3 regions of the Streptomyces sp. NPDC006512 genome follow, and region 3 is predicted to be linked to each of the others. Evidence: riboswitches for the same ligand, from Rfam matches in the RefSeq annotation. Region 3 holds a riboswitch; each other region holds the start of a gene.
What was found. A riboswitch is a leader RNA that binds a small molecule or an ion and turns the genes downstream of it on or off. The one in region 3 is predicted to bind thiamine pyrophosphate.
Positions count from the first base shown of each region.

Region 1: another riboswitch for thiamine pyrophosphate. It lies ahead of thiO (glycine oxidase ThiO); the one in region 3 lies ahead of ABZZ17_RS21265 (thiamine ABC transporter substrate-binding protein).
Region 2: another riboswitch for thiamine pyrophosphate. It lies ahead of thiC (phosphomethylpyrimidine synthase ThiC); the one in region 3 lies ahead of ABZZ17_RS21265 (thiamine ABC transporter substrate-binding protein).

Region 1 is NZ_JBEXPG010000038.1:45,903-52,191, reverse strand. Features, by position in the region: gene thiE (thiamine phosphate synthase) at 1-45, opposite strand, end outside; gene ABZZ17_RS25345 (Rv2175c family DNA-binding protein) at 125-490, opposite strand; gene ABZZ17_RS25340 (FAD-dependent oxidoreductase) at 574-1,740, opposite strand; TPP riboswitch at 1,896-2,008, shown strand; gene thiO (glycine oxidase ThiO) at 2,006-3,175, shown strand; gene thiS (sulfur carrier protein ThiS) at 3,172-3,372, shown strand; gene ABZZ17_RS25325 (thiazole synthase) at 3,378-4,184, shown strand; gene pknB (Stk1 family PASTA domain-containing Ser/Thr kinase) at 4,308-6,209, shown strand; gene ABZZ17_RS25315 (deoxyribonuclease IV) at 6,206-6,289, shown strand, end outside.
Region 2 is NZ_JBEXPG010000019.1:13,512-19,800, reverse strand. Features, by position in the region: gene ABZZ17_RS15385 (aldo/keto reductase) at 1-686, opposite strand, end outside; gene thiC (phosphomethylpyrimidine synthase ThiC) at 829-2,616, opposite strand; TPP riboswitch at 2,610-2,754, opposite strand; gene ABZZ17_RS15375 (YibE/F family protein) at 2,827-4,218, shown strand; gene ABZZ17_RS15370 (SsgA family sporulation/cell division regulator) at 4,264-4,713, opposite strand; gene ABZZ17_RS15365 (helix-turn-helix domain-containing protein) at 4,811-5,548, opposite strand; gene ABZZ17_RS15360 (DUF5326 family protein) at 5,870-6,091, opposite strand; gene ABZZ17_RS15355 (cupin domain-containing protein) at 6,241-6,289, opposite strand, start outside.
Region 3 is NZ_JBEXPG010000029.1:20,047-26,335, reverse strand. Features, by position in the region: gene ABZZ17_RS21275 (phosphatidate cytidylyltransferase) at 1-578, shown strand, start outside; gene rlmN (23S rRNA (adenine(2503)-C(2))-methyltransferase RlmN) at 737-1,849, shown strand; TPP riboswitch at 1,917-2,026, shown strand; gene ABZZ17_RS21265 (thiamine ABC transporter substrate-binding protein) at 2,108-3,205, shown strand; gene ABZZ17_RS21260 (iron ABC transporter permease) at 3,262-4,878, shown strand; gene ABZZ17_RS21255 (ABC transporter ATP-binding protein) at 4,878-5,912, shown strand; gene ABZZ17_RS21250 (cytochrome P450) at 5,945-6,289, opposite strand, start outside.

The sequences.
Region 1 (6,289 bases), on a different contig from region 3:
GGCGTCCGTGCACAGGTAGAGCCGGGCGTCGGACAGCTGCTGCATGGGAGTACCCCCCGTGGTGGTGGCGGCGTGCGGGCCGGCCGGCGGGACCGGCCGGGCCGTACACCTGTGGATCAGCTCATCAGAGGGCGAGCGCCTGAGCGCGGCGCTTCACCTCCGTGCCGCGATTCTCGCGCAGCGCCTGCACGGGGGTGCCGGGCAGGGTCGGATCCTCGGTGAAGAGCCACTCCAGGATCTCCTCCTCGGAGAAGCGGTCGTCGCGCAGCACGGTCAGCAGGCCCACGAGGCCCTTGACGACCTTGTCGCCGTCGATGAACTGGGCCGGAACCTGCAGGGTGCGCCGCTCGCCCCGGCGTACGGCGATCAGCTGCCCTTCCTTGACCATCTGGCGGACCCGGGTCACCTCGACGTCGAGCATCTCCGCGATGTCGGGGAGGTGCAGCCAGGAGGGGACTAGGGCATCGATCTTTGCGTCAATCTCGGTCACGGACACAAGCCTGCCATCTCGCACTGCCCGCCGGTACCTGGCCCCGTCCGTCCGTGGTCGGGGCCGGGTCCGGCCGCCCGGGATCAGGCCGTGGCGGACTTGAGGGGGGTCGCGGGGTCCGCGACGCGGGCCGGGTCCACCGGGGTGGCCGACTCGATCAGTTTGCGGCCCTGCGCGATGTCCCTCGGGCGGCCGACCGCCAGGACGGCGACGAGGGCCCCGTCCCGGAGCCAGCACACCGACCAGGCGGCGTCGGCGGGGTCGCCGCGCCACAGCAGGGTGTCGGCCCCGCCGTGGTGCCCGGCGTACTGGACGAAGCGGCCGAACTGCTCCGACCAGAAGTACGGGACGGGGTCGTAGGCCCGCACCGGCCCGCCCGCCAGGATGTTCGCGGCGACGGCCCGCGGCCCCTGGAGGGCGTTGTCCCAGTGGTGGACCAGCAGCCGCGTCCCGTAGCGGGCCGAGGGGAAGGAGGAGCAGTCGCCGACGGCGTACACCCGGGGCAGGGTGGTCCGCAGGTACGCGTCCGCGGTGACGGAACCGTCGGCGCCGCGCTCGATCCCGGTCCCGGCCAGCCAGTCCGTCGCGGGGCGGGCGCCGATGCCGACGACCACGGCGCCCGCCTCCAGCTCCCGGCCGTCCGCCAGCAGGACCCGGCCCTCCCCGATCCCGGCCACCTTCGCGCCGGTGAGCAGTTCGGCGCCGGCCTCGGCGTACCAGCGGGCCATCGGGGCGGTGACCTCCGCGGGGAGGGCGCCCGCCAGGACCCGGTCGGCCGCCTCGACGACGGTCACGGCGCAGCCGGCCCCGCGGGCGGCGGTGGCGAACTCGGCTCCGATCCAGCCGGCTCCGACGACGACGGTGGCGGGGGCGGCCGCCAGGACGGGCCGCAGCCGGGCGGCGTCGTCGAGGGTGCGCAGCAGGTGCACGCCGGGGACGCCGTCGGAGCCGGGCAGGGTCAGCGGGCGGGCGCCGGTGGCCAGGACGAGGTCCTCGTACGGGACGGGTCCGGCCTCGGTGTCCAGTTCGCGGTCGGCGGCCCGGAGCCCGGTGACCTCGGTGCCGAGCCGCAGCGTGATGCCGAGGCCCTCGAAGTCGACGTCGAACGCGGAGTCCTCGGCCTTGCCGAGCAGCACCGCCTTGGACAGCGGGGGCCGGTCGTAGGGCTGGTGGGGTTCGGCGCCCAGCAGGGTCACGGGGCCGGTGAAGCCCTGTTCGCGCAGGGCCACCGCGGTCTGCACCCCGGCCATTCCGGCGCCGACGATCACGACACCGGGGTTCGTCTGTTGCGTCTGCTCGCTCACGCGGCCCAGCCTAGTTCCCTGACGATCCGTCAGGAATAGCGGGTGCGGACGCCTGGGGAGGCAGCCTTACCCGCCACCGGACGCGGGGTTAGTCTGGCCACCGTACCTATCGCGGGAGTCCGGGCGCACCGGGCTGAGAGGGAGGCTGGCCGGCCTCCGACCGTACGAACCTGATCCGGGTCATGCCGGCGAAGGGAGGGGCTGGACGCCCATGCACTCATCTCGAAAGGGATCCGACGTCCTCGTCATCGGGGGCGGGATCATCGGCCTGGTCACGGCCTGGCGGGCGGCCCGGCGCGGCCTGGGCGTCGTCCTGGCCGACCCGGACCCGGGCGGCGGCGCGGCCCGGGTCGCGGCGGGCATGCTGGCCGCCGTCACGGAGCTGCACTACGGCGAGGAGACCCTGCTCGGGCTCAACGTGGCCTCCGCCGCCCGCTACCCCGACTTCGCCGCCGAGCTCTCCGCGGCCGCCGGCGGCATGGACATCGGCTACCGGGCCTGCGGCACCCTCGCCGTCGCCCTCGACGCCGACGACCGCCTCCACCTGCGCGAGCTGCACGCCCTCCAGCGCCGCTGCGGGCTGGAGTCCGAGTGGCTCACCGGCCGCGAGTGCCGCCGCCTGGAGCCCATGCTGGCGCCCGGGGTACGCGGCGGGCTGCGCGTCGACGGGGACCACCAGGTGGATCCGCGCCGGCTCGCGGCGGCGCTGCTGGCCGCCTGCGAGCGGTCCGGGGTGAGCGTCCACCGCGAGCGCGCCGCCCGGCTGGTCACCACCGGGGACCGGGCCGCGGGCGCCGTCCTCGAGGACGGTACGGAGCTGCGCGCCGACCAGGTGGTGCTGGCTGCGGGCTCGCTGAGCGGCCGGCTGGCCGGGGTCCCGCCGGAGGTGGCGGTGCCGGTGCGGCCGGTGAAGGGGCAGGTGCTGCGGCTTTCGGTGCCGGCCGCGTACGCGCCGTTCCTGTCGCGGACCGTACGGGCCGTGGTGCGCGGCAGCCACGTCTACCTGGTCCCGCGCGAGAACGGGGAGCTCGTCCTCGGCGCCACCAGCGAGGAACTCGGCTGGGACACCACGGTCACCGCGGGCGGGGTCTACGAGCTGCTGCGCGACGCCCACGAGCTGGTGCCCGGCATCACCGAACTGCCGCTGGTCGAGACCCGGGCGGGGCTGCGCCCCGGCTCCCCGGACAACGCGCCGCTGCTCGGCCCGACCGACCTGCCGGGCCTGCACCTGGCCACCGGCCACTACCGCAACGGGGTCCTGCTGACCCCGCTCACCGGGGACGTGATGGCGGAGCTGCTGGCGACCGGAGTCGTTCCGGAGGTCGCCCGCCCCTTCACCCCCCGCCGCTTCTCCACCACGCGTCAGGAGTCCTACGCATGACCATCTCCGTCAACGGCGAACCCCGCGAGATCGCGGACGGCACCACCCTGGACGTGGTGGTGGCCACGCTGACCGCCGCCCCCTCCGGCGTGGCCGCCGCACTCAACGAGACGGTCGTCCCGCGCGGACGCTGGCCGCACACCCCGGTGGACGACGGCGACCGGGTCGAGGTCCTCACCGCGGTGCAGGGGGGCTGACGGCGATGGCGGACGACCTCTTCGCCCTCGGCGGCCGGACCTTCTCCTCCCGCCTGATCATGGGCACGGGCGGGGCCCCGAGCCTGGACGTCCTGGAACGCTCCCTGGTCGCCTCCGGGACGGAACTGACGACGGTGGCGATGCGCCGCCTGGACCCGACGGTGCAGGGTTCGGTGCTGTCGGTGCTGACGAAGCTGGGCATCGCCGTCCTGCCCAACACGGCGGGCTGCTTCACGGCCGGCGAGGCCGTGCTCACGGCCCGGCTGGCGCGGGAGGCCCTGGGCACGGACTGGATCAAGCTGGAGGTCGTCGCGGACGAGCGGACCCTGCTGCCCGACGGCGTCGAGCTGCTGGACGCCGCCGAGGTCCTGGTGGACGAGGGCTTCACCGTGCTCCCGTACACCAACGACGACCCGGTGCTGGCCCGGAAGCTGGAGGACGTGGGCTGCGCGGCGATCATGCCGCTCGGGTCCCCGATCGGTTCGGGCATGGGGATCCGCAACCCGCACAACTTCGAGCTGATCGTGGAGCGGGCCGGGGTCCCCGTCATCCTGGACGCCGGGGCCGGGACGGCGTCGGACGCCGCGCTGGCGATGGAGCTGGGCTGCGCGGGAGTGATGCTCGCCTCCGCCGTGACCCGGGCCCAGGAGCCGGTGCTGATGGCGGCCGCCATGCGGGACGCCGTCTCGGCGGGACGCCTCGCCCACCGCGCGGGCCGCATCCCCCAGCGCCGCTTCGCCGAGGCCTCCTCCCCCGTCGAAGGCCGGGCCGCCCTCGACCCGGAACGCCCGGCCTTCACGGCCCCCTCCTGACGCCCGGCCCGGCCGGGGACGGGCGGTGCGGGCGGCGCGCGGAAAACGTCTCGTGCGTCACAGCTGCGCTGCAACCACCCCCGTCCCGGTCGGGCCCGCGGCGGGCGCTCGTAGAATCGCCGGGTGGATACGACCCTGGATGACCCCCTCGTCGGGCGCGTGCTCGACGGCCGCTACCGCATCGACGCCCGCATCGCGGCCGGCGGCATGGCCACGGTCTACCGGACCGTCGACACCCGCCTCGACCGCGTCCTCGCCCTGAAGGTGATGCACCCGGCGCTCGCCGCCGACGGCGCCTTCGTCGACCGCTTCATCCGCGAGGCGAAGTCCGTGGCCCGGCTCGCCCACCCCAACGTGGTCGCGGTGTTCGACCAGGGCACGGACGGCCCGTACACCTACCTCGCCATGGAGTACGTCTCCGGCTGCACCCTGCGCGACGTGCTCCGCGAGCGCGGCGCGCTCCAGCCGAGGGCCGCCCTCGACATCCTCGAACCGGTCCTCGCCGCCCTCGGCGCCGCCCACCGGGCCGGTTTCGTACACCGGGACATGAAGCCCGAGAACGTCCTCATCGGGGACGACGGCCGCGTGAAGGTCGCCGACTTCGGACTGGTCCGCTCCGTGGACTCCGTGACGAACACCACCGGCTCCGTCCTCGGCACCGTCTCCTACCTGGCGCCCGAGCAGATCGAGAACGGCGTCGCCGACACCCGCGTGGACGTCTACGCCTGCGGCGTCGTCCTCTACGAGATGCTCACCGGCGGCAAGCCGCACAACGGCGCCAGCCCCGCCCAGGTGCTCTACCAGCACCTCCACGAGGACGTGCCGCCGCCCTCGGCCGTCGTCCCGGGGCTCCCGGCCGATCTCGACGAGCTGGTCGCGCAGGCCACCGCCCGCAACCCCGAGCTGCGCCCCACGGACGCCGCCGGGCTGCTCGGTCTGGCCCGCGCGGCCCGCGCCGGGCTCAGCGACGCCGAGCTGGACGCCGTACCGCCGCAGGCGCGCGCCGAGGTGCGCAGCGCGGCGGAGGACCGTACCGGGGTGGTCCCCCGCCCGGTGGCGCAGCCCGTGCACCTCACCTCCCGGCTGGAGTCCCCGCCGCCGCCCGCCGCGCCGTCCCGCCGGGCGGCGCCGCGCGCGCCCCGGCGCGGTCCGCTGCTGGTCGTCGCGGCGGTGCTGCTGGTCCTGGGCCTCGGTACGGGCGTCTGGTACATCAGCTCGGGCCAGTTCACGAAGGTCCCCAACCTGCTCGGCAAGACGGAGGAGCAGGCGAAGTCCCAGCTGTCGGCGGCCGGTCTCGGCGTGAAGGGGATCGACCGCAAGTTCAGCGACGCCTTCGACCGCGGGACGGTGATGAACACCGATCCGCCGGGCGGCAAGCGCATCCGCGGCAACGGCGCGGTGACGCTCACGATCTCGCGCGGCCCCGAGGTGGTCAGCGTGCCCGACCTGAAGGGCCGCCCGCTGGAGGAGGCCAAGGGCGAACTGACGAAGACGGGCCTGGCGCCCGGAATCGTCACCCAGGCGTTCAGCGAGGACGTCGCGCAGGGCTCGGTGATCAGCACGAACCCGGCGGGCGGCCAGAAGCGGGCGCCCGACACGGCGGTCGCGCTGGTCGTCAGCAAGGGACGGCCCGTCCAGGTCCCGAACGTCGCCGGCCGGCCCCTCGACCAGGCCCGCTCCGCGCTGGAGAGCCTGGGCCTCACGGTGAAGACGGCCGCCGAGGACGTCAACTCGCCCTCGGCCCCCGGTACGGTCGCCGCCCAGTCGATCGTCTCCGGCACCCAGGCGGCGGCCGGTGACACGATCACCCTGACCCTCTCCAAGGGCCCCCGGCAGGTCCAGGTACCGGACGTGACCGGTCAGGACGCGGACACGGCCCGCAAGACGCTGGAGGGCCTGGGCTTCAAGGTGAAGGTGGACCGCCCGTTCCTGCCCCTGGGCAACACGGTGGACAGCCAGTCGGTGGCCGGCGGCCAGGCCGCCCCCGAGGGCAGCACCATCACGGTGAGGACGAAGGGACTGTGACCGCCGGCCCGGACACCGACGGCCTGGACACCGACAGCCCGGTGGCGCGCAATCCCGTGGGCGGGCACGTGCCCGTCGCC
Region 2 (6,289 bases), on a different contig from region 3:
CGGCCCGAGGTCAGGTCGATCGGCCCGCCGAGCCGGTACTTTCCGCTCAGGAAGCCGGATGCGAGCGGGCTCCAGGTCAGCACGCCCATCCCGTAGCGACGGGCGACCGGCAGCACGTCGGCCTCGATGCCCCGCGCGAGGATCGAGTACGGGGGCTGCTCCGTACGGAACCGGGGCAGGGCCCGCCGCTCGGCCACGTGGTGCGCCTCGACGAGTTCCTCGGCCGGGAACGTAGAGCAGCCGAAGGAGCGGATCTTGCCGGCCCTGACCAGGTCGCCGAGGACCGACAGGGTCTCCTCGACGTCGGTCGTGTGGTCGGGCCGGTGCACCTGGTAGAGGTCGATCCAGTCGGTGTCCAGGCGCCGCAGGCTGTCCTCCACCGCCCGCACGATCCAGCGCCGCGAGTTGCCGCTGCGGTTGCGTCCCTCTCCCATCTGGAAGTGGACCTTCGTGGCGAGCACGACGTCGTCGCGCCGCCCCTTGAGTGCCTTGCCCACGATCACCTCGGACTCACCGGCCGAGTACATGTCCGCGGTGTCGAGGAAGTTGATCCCCCTGTCGAGCGCGGCATGGATGATCCGCACGCACTCCTCGTGGTCCGGGTTCCCCACCGCTCCGAACATCATCGTGCCCAGGCAGTGGGCACTCACCTCGATGCCCGTACCGCCAAGATTTCGGTATCCCATGCTCATGCGGCCGCACTCTAGGAGCTGGAGCGCACTCCAGGTCAAGCAACGCGCCCCCACTCCGTCAGAGTCCGGACGCGGCGCTGCTCCCGGCGGGCGACACTCCGCCGCGCCGGGAGCAGCACTCCCCCCATGCTGTGCGTCAGTCCGCCAACGGCAGGTAGACGCGGTTGCCCGCGGCGGCGAACTCGGCGGACTTCTCCGCCATGCCCGCCTGGATCTCGTCGGCCTTCAGGTCGCCGCCATGCTCACGGCGGATGTCCTGCGAGATCTTCATGGAGCAGAACTTGGGACCGCACATGGAGCAGAAGTGCGCGGTCTTGGCCGGCTCGGCCGGCAGGGTCTCGTCGTGGAACTCGCGGGCCGTGTCCGGGTCGAGGGCCAGGTTGAACTGGTCCTCCCAGCGGAACTCGAAGCGCGCGTCCGACAGGGCGTCGTCCCACTCCTGGGCGCCCGGGTGCCCCTTGGCCAGGTCCGCCGCGTGGGCGGCGATCTTGTAGGTGATGACGCCGGTCTTCACGTCGTCGCGGTTGGGCAGGCCCAGGTGCTCCTTGGGCGTGACGTAGCAGAGCATCGCCGTGCCCCACCAGGCGATCATCGCGGCGCCGATGCCCGAGGTGATGTGGTCGTACGCGGGCGCGACGTCCGTGGTGAGCGGGCCGAGCGTGTAGAACGGCGCCTCCTCGCAGATCTCCTGCTGGAGGTCGATGTTCTCCTTGATCTTGTGCATCGGGACGTGTCCCGGGCCCTCGATCATCGTCTGCACGTTGTGCCGCTTGGCGATCGTGTTCAGCTCGCCCAGGGTCTTCAGCTCGGCGAACTGCGCCGCGTCGTTGGCGTCCGCGATGGAACCGGGGCGCAGGCCGTCGCCCAGGGAGTACGTGACGTCGTAGGTCGCGAGGATGTCGCAGAGCTCTTCGAAGTTCGTGTAGAGGAAGTTCTCCTTGTGGTGCGCCAGGCACCAGGCGGCCATGATCGAGCCGCCGCGGGAGACGATGCCGGTCTTGCGACGGGCGGTCAGCGGCACGTACGGGAGCAGCACGCCGGCGTGGACCGTCATGTAGTCGACGCCCTGCTCGGCCTGCTCGATGACCGTGTCCTTGTAGATCTCCCAGGTCAGGTCCTCGGCACGGCCGTCGACCTTCTCCAGTGCCTGGTACAGCGGCACGGTGCCGATCGGGACGGGGGAGTTGCGCAGCACCCACTCGCGCGTGGTGTGGATGTTGCGGCCCGTCGAGAGGTCCATGACCGTGTCGGCGCCCCACTTGGTCGCCCAGGTCATCTTGTCGACCTCCTCCTCGATGGAGGAGGTGACCGCGGAGTTGCCGATGTTGGCGTTGACCTTCACCAGGAACCGCTTGCCGATGATCATCGGCTCGATCTCGGGGTGGTTCACGTTGGCCGGAAGAACCGCGCGGCCTGCGGCGATCTCCTCGCGGACGACCTCGGGGGAGACGTTCTCGCGGATCGCGACGTACTCCATCTCCGGCGTGATCTCACCGCGACGGGCGTACGCGAGCTGGGTGACGGCGGCGCCGCCACGGCCCCGGCGGGGCTGCCGGGGGCGGCCCGGGAAGACCGCGTCCAGGTTCTTGAGGCCGCCGCGGGGCGAGGTGTGCTTGATGCCGTCGTCCTCGGGGCGCACGGGGCGGCCCGCGTACTCCTCGGTGTCGCCGCGGCCGATGATCCAGTTCTCGCGCAGCGGTGCGAGGCCCCGACGGACGTCCGTCTCGATCCCGGGGTCGGTGTACGGGCCGGACGTGTCGTAGAGCGTCACGTCCTTGCCGTTGGTGAGGTGCACCTGGCGGACGGGCACCCGGATGTCGGGGCGGGATCCCGCCACGTAGCCCTTGTGCCAGCCCGGCTGGCGCTCGGTGCGGTCGTCGGCGTCCTGGCTGACGGCAGGCGTGCGTGCGTCCTGAATGGTCATGAGACCTATCTCCCTACGCCGGCATTACCCGGTAACAGGTTCGGCGGTCGACGCAGCCTCTTCCCCTACGCATCCTCATGTGCGTACGGTGATCAGCGCCCTCTCAGCCCGGTGCTCCGAGCTCCCGCGTTGTGCAAAGGTGCCCCCACGCTAGCGTCATCTGTGGCGTGCTGAACAGTGGGCCCCCTCATCTCTTGCGATGATCTGCCGGTGACGTCCTCGCCGCAGCCCCCCACCGAGCCCACAGATCCCACGGGTCACACCGGCCACGAGCACGCGTCCCACGGGCATGCGGCCGGGCCCTCCCACGGGCATTCACACAGCCACGGCCACGGACCGGCGGCCCCCGTCTCCAAGCACCTGCGCAAGGTCATCGCGGCGGTACTGATCCCCTTCGCCGCGGCCGTCTTCATCGGCATGGCGGTCCTCTGGCCGGGCGGCGCCCCCGCGCACGAACGCACCGGGGTGGGCTTCGACCGGCAGACGCAGCAGGGCACGGTCGTGGCGCTCGCGAACGTCGACTGCAAGTCCGTGAACGCCTCGCAGGTTCCGCCGACGGGCGACACCTCCACCCCCGAGGGCCGCGAGGCCCAGGCCGCGCAGACCGGCGAGTGCAAGAAGGCCACCGTCGTCGTCGACACCGGCCCGGACAAGGGGCGTGCCTTCTTCGAGATCGTCCAGCCGGGTGCGCCACGGCAGTTGGAGCAGGGACAGAAGGTGGTGGTCGCCTACGCGCCCGACGCGCCCCGCGACCTCCAGTACTCGGTGATCGACGTGAACCGCAAGCTCCCGCTGGCCGTACTGGCGGGCATCTTCGCGGTGGCGGTCGTCGTGGTCGGCCGCCTGCGCGGTCTGTTCGCCCTGATCGCCCTCGTGATCAGTTTCGGGATTCTGACCCTCTTCATCCTCCCGGCGATCCTCCAGGGCTCGAACCCCCTGCTCGTCGCGATCGTCGGATCCAGCGCGATCATGCTGATCGCCCTCTACATGTGCCACGGACTGACGGCCCGGACCTCGGTGGCCGTCCTCGGCACCCTCGCCTCGCTGCTGCTGATCGGCCTGCTCGGTTCGGTGTTCATCGACTGGGCGTTCCTGAGCGGCAACACCGACGACAACACCGGCCTGATCCACGGGCTCTACCCCGAGATCGACATGAGCGGCCTGCTGCTCGCGGGTGTGATCATCGGATCGCTCGGCGTACTCGACGACGTGACGGTCACCCAGACCTCGGCCGTGTGGGAACTCCACCAGGCCGACCCGAAGATGGGGCCGCGCGCCCTGTACGGGGCGGCGATCCGGATCGGCCGCGACCACATCGCCTCCGTGGTCAACACCCTGGTCCTGGCTTACGCGGGCGCCTCGCTGCCCCTGCTCCTGCTGTTCACCATCGCCAACAGCAGCATGGGGGACGTGGCCAACAGCGAGCTGGTCGCGGAGGAGATCGTACGGACCCTCGTGGGGTCGATCGGACTCGTCGCCTCGGTGCCCATGACCACCGCGCTCGCCGCGCTGGTGGTCTCCGCGGACCGGCCGTCGGCCCCGGCGGCCGCGGCGGCCGCCGGGCCGGTCCGCGGCGGCCGGGGCCGACGGCGCAAGCGCTGAACGGCTGGACGCCGTTGTTACGGTGAGTGACGGGACGCGGGTTCCTCAGCCCGCGTTCCGCTCGTTCTGCTGGGCTTCGGCGAGGATCTTGTCGAGTTCCTCGTCGAGGTTCCCCTCGAAATCCCCGAGACTGCGCTCCTGACCGAGCGGAACAAGCCGGTCGGTGCGGTCGAGGAAGGCGACGAGGGGGGCCGCGCCGGCCCGGAACAGGGCCCGGTCACCGCCGACCTGAAGGCGGATGTGAACGTCGGACAACTCCTCCGGATCGCTGGGAGCGATGTGCACATCACCGTCGCCGCACGGCTTGTTGATGCCGTCCAGAAGCAGCTCCCGGCCGAACGCCCAGGTCACGGGCGCGTCTCCGGGAAGGTGGAAGGTGAGGCGCACCGCGTAGGGATCACGTGCTTCGTACCGGAGTTCCACCGGGATCCGGAACGAGAGCTCCTCGGAAACGAGGAAGCTCATCATGACCTCTGCCTGTACCGACTCGCGCATGGACTACCCCGCTGTAGTGGAAGTGGCCAGGAATGATCCCCCGAAGCCCTCTTGACAAGAGTGGTGGAAGCGCTAGCAGATCACAAGGAGTGAGTTTTCAGATACTGATAGAGAAGGAGAGGGTGCTCAACAGCGCGCCTACTTCACTCCGTAGCCGATCGACCGCATAGAGCAACCGGTCTTCCTGGTGCACGGGAAGGGAAATGGCCATGGTCGCGGCGGTGTCGCCGGCGGTGATCGGGATCGCCGCGCACACCGTTCCCAGCGCGTACTCCTGACGCTCCGTAACCGGCTGCATCCGCTCCAGGGAGCCGATGCGCTGCTCCAGGGCGTGCACATCGCGCACGGTGTAGGGGGTGATGCCCTCGACCGGGTGACGGTCGTAGTGGTCCTTGCGCGCCTTCTCGTCGAGCTGGCCCAGCAGGCACTGCCCGATGGCGTGCGCGTGGCCGGTCTCGCGGAAATCGGCCCACTCCTCGCAGGCCGGGCCGGCCGGGGTGTCCGAGACGCCCACGACCTCGATCTCACCCTCGCGGTACACCGCGAAGTAGACGGGGGCCCCGACCGCGTCGCGGAAGTGCGCGAGGGAGTCGAGGATCATGCTGCGACGTTTCTGCTGAAGTCCGCCACCGGCCAGCCGCCCGGCGGCGGCCCCGAGGACGAAAACCCCGCCCTCCCGGCGCAGATAGCCCTCGTGGGTCAGGGTCCGCAGCAGGTGGTACGCGGTGGGGAGCGGGAGCCCGGCTTCGCGCGCGAGTTGTTTCGCCGGAGCTCCCTCACTATGGGAGCCCACCGCCTCCAGCAGCCTCAGCGCCCGCTGCACCGAACCGATCAGGGTCGGCACACCGGCATTGTGAACCGAAGACAAAGCTCACCCCCAGGCGTGGCGGCGGGCCTGGGGGGCCCGCCCTGCGGGGGCCGCCCCCGCGTGTGCCGCGGCTCCTGGGGGTGGTGGTCGACGACGCCGGACGCGCCCGCCGGTGGAGAGCGGAGTACCGGCTGACGGTGCCCAGGGGAACGGCACAGATTGCCACCCTATCCGCCGATTCCCGTGGTGTGGGCGTTTTGCCACCCCAGGTTCCCCCGCATGGGTCAACGCCGCTACCGCCCGACGCGAGGAGTCCCGCCGTCCCCCGGAGTTGCCACCACCGCGGTCCTACCACTCCCCGGAGGAAGAGGACTTCGATCCGCTGCCGCTGAACTTCTTGACCAGGAAGATCAGTCCACCGACGAGGGCGACGAAGAGCAGCACCTTGAAGACGATCGAGATCAGCGTGCCGATGATGGTGGTGATCACTCCGCCGAACACCAGGAGCGCCAGCAGCGGAACGGCGATCCACTTGACCCACCAGGGCATGCCCGCGAACACCGCTCGGATCCCGTCCATGTCTTCTACCTCTTCCTCGTCCGTGACTTCCTGCTCCCGATGCTAGGAGTCCACGGCTTCGGCCGGGGGCCCGTGAGCCCCCGGAACCCCCTGATCCGCCCCCTAGGGGAACCGGGCGTCCGACCCCGGCACCGGCGCCCTCAGCCCTCCGGCGGTGAGAACACCACCAGCACCTTCAAGGGCTCGGTG
Region 3 (6,289 bases):
CCGAGGGCGCCTGGGTCGCGATGGCCCTGACCGCCCTCGCGGTCCTGGTGTGGCGGATGACGGAACCGCCCGAGGACTACCTCAAGGACGTCACCGCAGGCGTCTTCGCGGCGTTCTACGTGCCCTTCCTGGCCACCTTCGTCGCGATGCTGCTCACCGCGGACGACGGCCCCCAGCGGGTCGTCACCTTCCTGGTCCTCACCGTGGTCAGCGACACGGGGGCCTACGCCGTGGGCTGGCGCTTCGGCAAGACGAAGCTCGCGCCGCGCATCAGCCCCGGAAAGACCCGCGAGGGACTGTTCGGCGCGGTGGCCTTCGCGATGGCCGCCGGCGCGCTGTGCATGGAGTTCCTGATCGAGGGGGGCTCCTGGTGGCAGGGCCTGGTCCTCGGCCTGGCCGTCGCGGTCAGCGCGACCCTGGGCGACCTGGGCGAATCGATGATCAAGCGCGACCTGGGCATCAAGGACATGGGCACCTTGCTGCCGGGGCACGGCGGCATCATGGACCGGCTCGACTCGCTCCTGCCGACCGCCCCGGTGGTCTGGCTGCTCCTGGCGGCCTTCGTCGGCACCGGCTGATCCACCGGCCGGTCCTCCAGCTGATCCACCGGCCGGTCCGTCGGCCGCGGCCGGCCCGGGACGGTGCCGGAGGAAAAGCTCCGGCCGGGCCGGGCGGTTACCCTTGAAGGGCGCGCTGCTTCTGCGGCGCGCCTTTCGTCTTACAAGGAGTACCTGCCATGGCCCGCCCCGTTCCGGGAGAGCTCACCTTCGTCGCCCCTCGCGGGGCCAAGAAGCCGCCCCGGCACCTCGCCGACCTCACGCCGGCCGAGCGCCGCGAGGCGGTGGCCGCCATCGGTGAGAAGCCGTTCCGGGCCAAGCAGCTCTCCCAGCACTACTTCGCCCGGTACGCGCACGACCCGGCCGAGTGGACCGACATCCCCGCGGCCTCCCGGGAGAAGCTCCAGCAGGAGCTGCTGCCCGACCTGATGAACGTCATCCGGCACATCAGCTGCGACAACGACACCACCCGCAAGACCCTGTGGAAGCTGCACGACGGCACGCTCGTCGAGTCCGTGCTGATGCGCTACCCCGACCGGGTCACCATGTGCATCTCCTCGCAGGCCGGCTGCGGCATGAACTGCCCGTTCTGCGCCACCGGCCAGGCCGGCCTCGACCGCAACCTCTCCACCGCCGAGATCGTGCACCAGATCGTCGACGGCATGCGCGCCCTGCGCGACGGCGAGGTCCCCGGCGGCCCGGCGCGGCTGTCGAACATCGTCTTCATGGGCATGGGCGAGCCGCTCGCCAACTACAACCGCGTCGTCGGCGCCATCCGCCGCCTCACCGACCCCGAGCCCGACGGCCTGGGCCTGTCGCAGCGCGGCATCACCGTATCCACCGTCGGGCTGGTCCCGGCCATGCTGCGCTTCGCCGACGAGGGCTTCAAGTGCCGCCTCGCCGTCTCGCTGCACGCCCCCGACGACGAGCTGCGCGACACCCTGGTCCCGGTGAACACCCGCTGGAACGTCCGCGAGGTCCTGGACGCGGCCTGGGAGTACGCCGAGAAGTCCGGCCGGCGCATCTCCATCGAGTACGCCCTGATCCGCGACATCAACGACCAGGCCTGGCGCGGTGACCTGCTCGGCAAGCTGCTCAAGGGCAAGCGGGTCCACGTCAACCTGATCCCGCTGAACCCGACGCCCGGCTCGAAGTGGACCGCCTCGCGGCCCGAGGACGAGAAGGCCTTCGTCGAGGCGATCGCCCGCCACGGCGTCCCCGTGACCGTGCGCGACACCCGCGGTCAGGAGATCGACGGCGCGTGCGGCCAGCTGGCCGCCTCGGAGCGCTAGGAAGGGCCGTTTTCGGCCCTGATCGATCAGATTCGGCCACGGGGTACCCTGTGGCCGAACCAATTTCATATTCCGACAGGGGAGCGCCACAGCGCTGAGAGTGCGGTATCCGTCATCCGCAGACCCTCTGAACCTCGCCCCGGTCATTCGGGGTAGGAAGTTCGGTCACCACTCATGCTGTTGCGCCCTGCCCGGCGTCCGCTCGCAAGAGCGCCGGGCAGGGCCGCGTCTTCTCCTGGTCATCCCAGGAGGAATCAAGTGAGCACCACCAAGAAGATCGCGGGCGCCGCGCTCGCGGCCGCGCTCGGCGTGACCACGCTCAGCGCGTGCGGCGGCGACGCCAAGGACACCCCGGCGGGCGCGAGCGACGCCCCGAAGTCCAAGACCGTCACGCTCGTCTCGCACGACTCCTTCAACGTGACCGACTCGGTCCTCAAGGAGTTCGAGCAGCAGAGCGGCTACACCGTCAAGCGCCTGAAGGCCGGAGACGCGGGCGCGGCCCTCAACCAGGAGATCCTCACCAAGGGCTCCCCGCGCGGCGACGTCTTCTTCGGGGTCGACAACACGCTGCTCTCGCGCGCCCTCGACAACGGGATCTTCACTCCGTACGAGGTCAAGGGCATGGACGGGATCAAGCCCGAGTTCATGCTCGACCAGCAGCACCGGGTCACGCCGGTCGACTCCGGCGACATCTGCGTCAACTACGACAAGCAGTACTTCGCCGACAAGAAGATCGCCCCGCCGCAGACGCTGGACGACCTGATCAAGCCGGAGTACAAGAACCTGCTGGTCACCGAGAACGCGGCGACCTCCTCGCCCGGCCTCGGCTTCCTCCTCGCCTCCGTCGGCAAGTACGGCGAGGACGGCTGGAAGGACTACTGGAGCAAGCTCAAGGCCAACGGCGTCGAGGTCGTCGACGGCTGGGAGCAGGCCTACAACGAGCGCTTCTCGGGCTCCGCGGGCGGCAAGAAGGCCAAGGGCGACCGCCCGCTGGTCGTCTCGTACGCCTCCAGCCCGCCGGTCGAGGTCCTCTACGGCGAGCCGCAGCCGGCCGAGGCCCCCACGGGCGTCTCCACCGGCACCTGCTTCCGCCAGACCGAGTTCGCGGGCCTGCTGAACGGCGCGAAGAACCCCGAGGGCGGCAAGGCACTCCTCGACTTCCTGGTGAGCAAGAAGTTCCAGGAGGACATGCCGCTCCAGATGTTCGTGAACCCGGTGGTCAAGGACGCGCAGCTGCCGGAGATCTTCACGAAGCACGGTGTGGTGATCGAGAAGCCGGAGAACGTCACCCCGGACGCCATCGCCAAGAACCGTGAGCAGTGGGTCAAGGCATGGTCCTCGCTCGTCGTGAAGTAGCACGCGAGAGCTCCCCGAAGGAGGGCGGGCGGGCCACCGCCGTCAGGCTGGGCCTGATGGCGGTGCCGCTCGTCTTCTTCGGGCTGTTCTTCGCCTATCCCGTGGCGGCGATCGTCGGCCGCGGGCTCAAGACGGACGAGGGCTGGCAGTTCGGACGGATCGGCGAGGTGCTGGCCCAGCCCGACATCGCCGACGTGCTGTGGTTCACCACCTGGCAGGCGCTCGCCTCCACCGTGCTCACCCTCCTGATCGCGCTCCCCGGCGCGTATGTCTTCGCGCGCTTGGAGTTCCCCGGCAAGCAGCTGCTGCGCGCCGTGGTGACCGTCCCGTTCGTGCTGCCGACCGTGGTGGTCGGCACCGCCTTCCTCGCGCTGGTCGGCCGGGGCGGGCTGCTGGACGAGCTGTGGGGCGTCCGCCTCGACACCACCGTCTGGGCGATCCTGCTGGCGCACGTCTTCTTCAACTACGCCGTCGTCATCCGTACCGTCGGCGGGCTGTGGGCCCAGCTGGACCCCCGCCAGGAGGAAGCCGCCCGGGTCCTCGGCGCGGGGCGCCTGCGGGCCTGGCGGCGGGTGACGCTGCCCGCGCTCGGGCCCGCCGTGGCGGCCGCCTCGCTGATGGTGTTCCTGTTCACCTTCACCTCCTTCGGCGTCGTGCAGATCCTGGGCGGTCCCTCGTACTCCACCCTGGAGGTGGAGGTCTACCGGCAGACCGCGCAGCTGCTGGACCTGCCGACGGCCGCCGTGCTGACGCTCGTGCAGTTCGCCGCGGTCGGCGCGATCCTCGCCCTGCACGCCTGGACGGTGCGCCGGCGGGAGACCGCGCTGCGGCTGGTCGACCCGGCGCGCACCGCGCACCGACCGCGCGGCTGGGCCCAGCGGGCGCTGCTGGGCGGGGTGCTGCTGACGGTGGCGCTGCTGATCGTGCTGCCGCTGGGCGTGCTGGTCGAGCGGTCCTTCGACGCGCCCGGCGGGTACGGGTTCGGCTTCTACCGGGCCTTGCAGGACGAGGGGGCCGGTGGCGGAACGTTCCTGGTGCCGCCGCTGGAGGCGATCTGGAACTCCCTGCGGTACGCGCTGGCCGCCACCGCCATCGCCCTGTTCGTCGGCGGTCTGGCCGCCGCCGCGCTGACCCGGCGCGCGGGCCGCTTCGTGCGCGGCTTCGACGCGCTGCTGATGCTCCCGCTCGGCGTGTCCGCCGTGACGGTGGGCTTCGGCTTCCTGATCACCATGGACGAGCCGCCGCTGGACCTGCGGACCTCGTGGATCCTGGTGCCGCTGGCGCAGGCACTGGTCGGGGTGCCGTTCGTCGTACGGACCATGCTGCCGGTCCTGCGGGCGGTGGACGGGCGGCTGCGGGAGGCGGCCGCCGTGCTGGGCGCGTCCCCGCTGCGGGCCTGGCGCGAGGTGGACCTGCCGCTGGTGCGGCGGGCCCTGCTGATCGCGGCGGGGTTCGCCTTCGCGGTGTCGCTCGGCGAGTTCGGAGCGACCGTGTTCATCGCCCGCGCGGACAGCCCGACGCTGCCCGTGGCCGTCGCCCGGCTGCTGGGCCGGGCCGGCGAGGTGAACTACGGGCAGGCCATGGCCCTGAGCACGATTCTGATGCTGGTGTGCGCGGTGTCCCTGCTGGTGCTGGAGCGGCTGCGACCCGACAAGACCTCGGGAGAGTTCTGATGACCCTGCTCCGTCTGGAAGGGGTGACGGTCCGCTTCGGCGAGCGCGCGGTCGTGGACGCCGTCGACCTGGAGGTCGCCGAGCACGAGACCGTCTGCGTCCTGGGGCCGAGCGGCAGCGGCAAGTCCACCCTGCTGCGGGTGGTGGCCGGACTCCAGCCGGTCTCGGGCGGGCGGGTCCTGCTGGGCGGCGCCGACCAGGCCGCGGTGCCCGTGCACCGGCGGGGCGTCGGGCTGATGTTCCAGGACCACCAGCTGTTCCCGCACCGCGACGTCGGCGGGAACGTCGCCTTCGGCCTGCGGATGCGGGGCTCTTCGAAGGCGGCCTACGGGGCCCAGGTCGCGGAGCTCCTGGAGCTGGTCGGGCTCCCCGGGGCGCAGGGCCGGGCGGTGGCCTCCCTGTCGGGCGGCGAACAGCAGCGGGTCGCGCTGGCCCGGGCGCTCGCCCCCTCACCGCGGCTGCTGATGCTGGACGAACCGCTCGGCCAGCTGGACCGGGGGCTGCGCGAACGGCTCGTCGTCGAGCTCCAGGGGCTCTTCTCCCGGCTCGGTACGACCGTGCTGGCCGTCACCCACGACCAGGGGGAGGCCTTCGCGCTGGCCGACCGCGTCGTGGTGATGCGGGACGGGCGGATCGCGCAGGCGGGCACCCCGCTGGAGGTGTGGCAGCGGCCGGCGTCGGAGTTCGTCGCCCGGTTCCTCGGCTTCGAGAACGTGGTCCCCGCGACGGTGTCGGCGGGGGCCGCCGCCACCCCGTGGGGGAAGGTCCCGGTACCGGCCGGGGCGGCGGAGGGCGAACGGCAGCTGCTGATCAGGCCCGCCGGAGTGCTCCTGGCCGAGGAGGGCCTGCGCTGCGAGGTGCTGTCCCGCACCTTCCGCGGCACGCACGTGGCGCTGCTGCTGCGGCCCGGGGCGGGACCGGTCCTGGAGGCCGAGTGCGAGCTGGCCGGGGCGCCGGCCGTGGGCGACCGGGTGTCGGTGGCCTTCGCCCCGGGCGAGGTCGTCGTCCTGCCGACGGGACCGGGGTCCGCCTGACGCCCCCGCCCGACGGACGGGGGCGTCAGGCCTCAGGCGGCGATGCCGTCACACGCGATCGGCAGGTGGCGGGGGCCGCGCAGCACCGCGTTCTGGCGGTACGGGGGCGGGTCCTCCAGCAGCCTCGGGTTCTCCAGCCTGCGGGCCAGCTCGCTCAGCGCGAGCTGCGCCTCCAGCCGGGCCAGCGGAGCCCCGAAGCAGCTGTGGATCCCGCTGCCGAGGCCCAGGTGCTGGATGTCCCCGCGGTCGGGGTCGAAGCGGTCCGGGTGCTCGAAGCGCTGGGGGTCCCGGTTGCCGGACGCCAGGATCAGCCAGAGCGAGGCGCCCTTCGGGATGGTGACGCCGCCCACCTCGATCTCGCCGAGCGTGGTGCGCTG